DNA from 2 places in the Halomonas sp. EF61 genome. Region 2 is predicted to be linked to the other one. Evidence: predicted binding sites of a transcription regulator. Region 2 holds the regulator's gene; the other holds the start of a gene.

Region 1 (3,206 bases), on a different contig from region 2:
CGTTTCCTCCAACGCCGCTTCCAGACCCGACTCATGGATGCGCAGACGAAAGGTGTTGAGCAGCTCCCTGAGCTGGCGGTAGGACGAATTGAGACCGTGCCGGAGTTCCGCGACCACCTGCGCCACCTGCTCGTGGCGTTGCTGATCGAGCTGCATCTGTAGACGGGTGACCTGGATCTTCAGGTAGGACAGCGACTGCGCCAGCGAGTCGTGAAGCTCTCGCGCAATCACCGCGCGCTCATCCATCAGCGCCAGCCGACGCTGTTCGTCGGCCTTCTCGGACAGCGACAAGGCCGCGGCAATCAGCCCGGCCACCGTCTCCACCAGCTCGATCTTCCACTGGGCAAGCATATGGCCGGGAGGCTGATGGACACGCAACTCGCCAAAATCCCGACCCGCTTCGCGCACCCTGACCGCATATTCATTGCCGTTGGCATACAGTCCGGCAGCCGCCTTGTCTGATATTTCACGGCCGCGCGATGGTTCCTGAACGAAAGCGCTTTCCGCGCCGGGGCGAGAGCTGAGTCTGACAATATCCTTGCCATTGCCTCCCATGGACAGGCGCAGCTCGAAGGGGCCTTCGTCGGTCACCGCCTCCAGCTGGCGCAGCACTTCCTCGAGCTCTTCCCGGGTCAGCGGAGTGACCCCATTGAGACGCCGCGCGGTCAGATAAAGCATACGCAACGCATCATTGCTGCGCTTCAGTTCATGGGTCTTCGCCGCGACACGCTTTTCCAGCTGACCGTACATTTCCGACAGGCTGGCATTCATCTTGTTGATTGTTCTGGATAACAAGCCTAACTCGTCGTTACCTCGGTAGATGGTTCTCCCCGAAAAGTCACCGACCATCACGCCATTTACAACGCGAATAAGGTCACGAAATGGCGGCATGACACCGCAGACTATTCGATAGACAACCATCACCATAAATATCACGAGAACGGCGAGTGATGCCCCCTGAAAAACCTCAAGAAATACGACCTTTGACTCGGCATATTCTTGAAGCCTTCCCACCAGAATATCGACCTTGTCGACGAACTCTGCGACCTTGTCATCCAGCCGAAAGACGTCACCACCTTCGAAATCCACCGTGTTGGGACGCAGGGTTTCGTGCCAGCACTCCACCACCCTGTCGTAGGCCTCTCTGAGCGGATCATCGGCGTCCACCGGAATCAGCGCGATGATCGCCCCCGCAGCCAGCGTGGCCTCCATCTGTTCGTGCTGCCAGCGTCGCCTGGGGTGATCCGCCGGCAGCAACTCCGACGTCGCCAGCAGTCGATAGGCCTGCATTCGCAGCGAGCCCGCCTGGTTGATGGCGTCGGCGTAACCTCCCGCGCTCTTTGCGATGACGATGGAGCCCAGCAGGCTGACCAGGGCCAGACAGGATATCGCCGCCATGGCGACCAGCATGCGCAGCATCAGTGATCGGCGCAGGTAAAAGGCGCCGTTCATCTACTACACCTTCCCTTTTTGACCCAGATCAAGGGTTTCATCATCTAGAATTTTCCGGAATGTCGCATCCATCTGAGAGGGCAGATAATACGTGACGAACACCTCAAAAACACCCGGATACCTCCATGGAGGTAATTAAGCAAAAGCGCTGGATATAGCACGCAATTCTCTTGACCACAATCAAGTGCCATACAGATACATTGTAGCAAGGTTTAGGGGCCGAACCGGCACCCCTAAAGAGGAAAGCACATGCTCCAACATGACACCGTACCCCGGCGTCAGCAGAACAGAGCGCTAGGCCTATCCACACTCGCCTTCACTCTCTGCTTCGCCGTCTGGACCCTGTTCTCGATTCTCGGTATCCAGATCAAGGAGGACTTCGCGCTCTCCGACACCCAACTTGGCCTGCTGATGGCCACTCCCGTGCTGACGGGTTCGATCAGCCGACTCTTTCTCGGTGTACTGACTGACCGCTTCGGGGGCCGCTGGGTCTTCGGTCTGCTCATGCTGGTCACCGCTACCTGTGTCTACCTGCTGACCTTCGCCAACAGCTACGTGATGCTGCTGGTCGGCGCACTGGGTATCGGCCTGGCCGGTGGCTCCTTCATCGTCGGCGTGGCCTACACCTCGGCCTGGTTCGAGAAGGAACGCCAGGGTACGGCGCTGGGCATCTTCGGGGCCGGTAACGTCGGTGCCGCCGTCACCAACTTCGGCGCGCCCTTCCTGCTGATGGCAATGGGCTGGAAAAGCACCGCCCTGGTCTACGCCACCATCATGGCGATCATGGGCGTGGCCTTTATCCTGCTGGCCAAGGAAGACCCCCAGAATCAGTCGCGCAATGCCGTGCGCCTGCCGCTGTCCGAGCAGTTCGCGCCCCTGGCCGACCTGCGCGTGTGGCGCTTCTCGCTCTACTACTTCTTCGTCTTCGGTGGCTTCGTCGCCCTCGCCCTTTGGCTGCCCCACTACCTGATCGAGGTCTACGGCCTGAGCCTCTCCGCGGCGGGTATCGTGGCGGCGCTGTACACCATCCCGGCCTCGCTGTTCCGTATTCTCGGCGGTTGGATGTCCGACCGCTACGGCGCACGTCGCGTGATGTACTGGACCTTCCTGGCCTCGGTCATCTGCACCTTCCTGCTGAGCTATCCGCCCACCCAGTACGTCGTCGATGGCGTCCGTGGTCCGGTCGAGTTCACCTTCGCCATGCCGCTGGTCGGCTTCATCCTGTTGACCATGGTGCTGGGCTTCTTCATGTCGCTGGGCAAGGCCGCCGTGTACAAGCACATCCCGGTCTACTATCCCAAGAGCGTCGGCCTGGTCGGTGGCGCCGTCGGCATGGTCGGTGGCCTGGGTGGCTTCTTCCTGCCGCTGACCTTCGGCATGCTCAACGATGTCATCGGCATCTGGCAGAGCTGCTTCATGCTGATGTTCGTCGTGGTTGCCGCCGCGCTCATGTGGATGCACTTCGCCATCCGCAAGGCCGAGCGTATCGAGGCCCGCGATCGCTGCGAGTCCACCGACCTGCCCGAGCTGTCCACCCCGAGCCGTTTCGTGCTCGAGGACTGGCGCCCCGAGGACGAGTCCTTCTGGCAGTCCACCGGTCGCAAGATCGCCACGCGTAACCTGTGGATCTCCATCCCCTGTCTGCTGCTGGCCTTCTGCATCTGGATGGTGTGGTCCATGGTCGTGGCCAAGCTGCCCCAGGTAGGCTTCGAGTACACCCCGAACCAGCTGTTCTGGCTGGCGGCCCTGCCGGG
Region 2 (3,206 bases):
CCCCCGAGGATGACCATCTCTCGATCGATGCCGGTGTCAGCCCGGCCGACCCTGCTGCGGATGGCGATCAGACGGAAGCCCAAGTTCAGGCCAAGGCACGGCGTGAGTTCAACAAGCTGCAGAAGCGCCTGCGCCGCCAGGCCGGTAACGCCATCATCGACTACGGCATGATCCAGGAAGGCGACAAGATCATGGTGTGTCTGTCTGGTGGCAAGGACAGCTACACCATGCTCGAGATCCTGCGCAGCCTTCAGCGCAACGCGCCGGTCAACTTCTCGCTGGTGGCGGTGAATCTGGATCAGAAGCAGCCGGGCTTTCCGGAGCATGTGCTGCCGAACTATCTGGACAGTATCGGCGTGGACTACCACATCCTCGAGCGCGACACCTATTCGGTGGTGAAGGAGAAGACGCCGGAGGGCAAGACCACCTGCGCGCTCTGCTCACGCCTGCGGCGCGGCTCGCTCTATGGCTTCGCCGAGGAGATCGGGGCGACCAAGATCGCCCTGGGCCACCACCGCGAGGACATTCTCGAGACGCTGTTTCTGAACATGTTCTTCGGTGGCAGCCTCAAGGCGATGCCGCCCAAGCTGCTCTCCGACGACGGCAAGAACATCATCATCCGCCCGCTGGCGTACTGCCGCGAGGCCGATATCCAGGCCTACAGCGAGGCGATGGAGTTCCCGATCATCCCGTGCAACCTGTGTGGTTCCCAGCCCAACCTGCAGCGCCAGGTGGTCAAGGAGATGCTGGCCGAGTGGGAGGTCAAGCATCCCGGGCGCCTCGAGAGCATGTTCAAGGCGGTGACCAATGTGGCGCCGTCGCAGCTGGCGGATCGGCAACTGTTCGACTTCGAGGGGCTGGAGGCCGTACAGGCCGAACGCCAGGCCCGGCGCATCGACGTGGTGGATGCCGGCTGATCTCGCCAACAGCGAATGTGCAGGACGCCATGACAGCAAAAGAGGCCGCATCTCCGGATGCGGCCTCTTTCTTGTCACACGCCATCTATTACGCTTTGCTTTCCAGATCCTGGGTACCGGGCGCTGCTGGCCAAGCCCGGCACACTGCCGCCAGGCCCGCTCAGGTAACTTCGGTGTCGGCCAGGGTCGACAGCGCGGTCAGGTCGAGGATATTGACCTCACGTCCCGATACCGCCACCAGATCCTGCTGCTGGAAACGCCCGAGGATACGGCTGACCGTTTCCACCGCCAGCCCCAGGTGATTGCCGATGTCGGCGCGGGACATGGACAGGCGGAAGCTGAACGGTGAATAGCCGCGGCGGCGGAAGCGGTCCGACAGGCCGAGGAAGAAGCAGGCCAGGCGCTGATCGGCGGTCTTGCGTGACAGCAGCTGCATCATCCGGCGGTCCTCTCGCAGCTCCTTGCTCAGGGTGCGAAACAGCTGGGCACGCAGCTCCGGTAGGGTCTGGGTCAGCGCATCGAGGCGGTCGAAGGGAATCTCGCACACCGTGGTGGTCTCCAGCGCCACCACGCTGCCGGGATAGCGGCCGTCGTCGATGCCATCCAGACCAACCAGTTCACTGGGCAGGAAGAAGTTGGTCAACTGAGCTTCGCCGCTGCCTTCGGTGGTGATCTGCTTGAGACTCCCCGATCGGACCGCGAAGACGCTGGTGAAGCGATCTCCCTGCTCGACCAATCGTGTGCCTTTCTTGATCGGCGGGTGACGACGGATGATGGAATCGAAGCGCTCGAGGTCGGCGGTCTCCAGCGACAGCGGAAGGCACAAGGAACTCAGGCTGCAGGACTCACAGCGAGTCTCATGCAGCATGGGACGCCGCCGATCTTGGGCCGTAGGACTCATTCGCAGCTCCTGTGGATCTGGGATCGATATTGACTGGGCCATGGGGAGAACAGACGTCGCCCGTACAGCACGTTGATGGCACTATTCTACACCCTCAGATCAGCTAAAAGTGGCGTCTACCTCTTTAGGATTAATAACTTAGAGGTAGGATGCGTCATTGATGCAGCCCAGTCCAAAGTTGCCAGACGGCAAAGGCGATGATCATGGCTGCGGCGGCGAGGCGTGTTGCCCGATGCGCCAGCAGGGCCTGCATTTGTCTGGCGGCGAGGCCCGTCACCACCAGCGCCGGAAGCGTGCCAAGACCGAAGCTCGCCATCAGCAGTGCGCCCTCGAGGGGCTCGGCCCGTGCCAGGCTCCAGGCCAGCATCGAGTACACCAGGCCACAGGGCAGCCAGCCCCAGATGGCGCCCAGCGCCACCGCCTGGGGCAGACGCACCACCGGCAACAGGCGTCTGCCTGCGGGTTCCAGGTACCTCCAGAGGTGACGTCCCAGTGCCTCGACGTGACGCAGGCCTTTCCATAGATCGGCAATGTAAAGCGCCATCAGGATCAACATCAGGCTGGCGACGATCTGCATCAGGCCACGCAGGGTCGGCGAAAGGCCGATCACCGAACCCAGGGTGGCAACCAGAGCGCCCGCCACACAGTAGCTGGTGATACGACCTACATTGTAGCCAAGCACCAGAGAGCCCACCCGCCAAGGTTGACGCATGCTGGGGGGGATGGCAAAGGTCAGAGCGCTCATGATGCCGCCGCACATGCCAATACAGTGTGCACCACCAAGCAGACCAAACACGAAGGCCGCCATCATGGGAGGCAGCTCCAGGCCGGTAGGGTTCACTCAGGCCCTCTGGACGATGGATCACGATCGGATGTCTGCGCAGGCGTTTCGGACGAGGAAGCGCCGTCATCGACACTGCGAGTGTCGTCCTCATCCTCGAACAGGATGCGATAGGCGGGGCCCTCGAGGTCCTCGAACTGGTCGTTGCGCACCGCCCAGAAGAAGGCCCAGACCGCCAGGCCCAGCAGGATCAACGACAAGGGTATCAACAGGTAAAGGATGCTCATGGGCCGGGGCTTGCGGTGACGGGTGAAGGCGTCGCGGTCGGCCTGGTGCGTCCACGCCGCAGACGCAGGGCATTAGCGATGACCAGCAACGAGCTGAGTGACATGCCGATGGCGGCAAGCCAAGGGGGCACGAAGCCCAGCGCCGCTGCGGGTAGCGCCACGACATTGTAGAGCACTGACCAGGACAGATTCTGGCGAATGATTCGACGGGTCTGGCGGGCCACCTCGATGGCTTGGACGATACCCGTGAGCGGTTCGCCCAGCAATACCAGATCGGCGCGGGTGCGGGTGAGGTCGCTGGCCCCGGCCATGGCGATGGC

The links. Region 2 encodes FNR, which switches genes on or off when oxygen is low (the NO sensors DNR and NnrR bind a similar motif). Its sites were predicted from a motif close to TTGATNTANATCAA; they were not measured.
Region 1: a site for FNR is predicted at 1,471-1,484, ahead of NFI08_RS15605 (nitrate/nitrite transporter). Genes of this name have one in related genera too.

What each region holds. Positions count from the first base shown of each region.
Region 1 covers NZ_JAMSHM010000003.1:173,620-176,825, reverse strand. Annotated here, with positions in the region: gene NFI08_RS15610 (histidine kinase) at 1-1,452, opposite strand, end outside; gene NFI08_RS15605 (nitrate/nitrite transporter) at 1,702-3,206, shown strand, end outside.
Region 2 covers NZ_JAMSHM010000002.1:1,121,427-1,124,632, reverse strand. Annotated here, with positions in the region: gene ttcA (tRNA 2-thiocytidine(32) synthetase TtcA) at 1-917, shown strand, start outside; gene fnr (fumarate/nitrate reduction transcriptional regulator Fnr) at 1,078-1,818, opposite strand; gene NFI08_RS13865 (sulfite exporter TauE/SafE family protein) at 1,973-2,659, opposite strand; gene ccoS (cbb3-type cytochrome oxidase assembly protein CcoS) at 2,656-2,886, opposite strand; gene NFI08_RS13855 (heavy metal translocating P-type ATPase) at 2,883-3,206, opposite strand, start outside.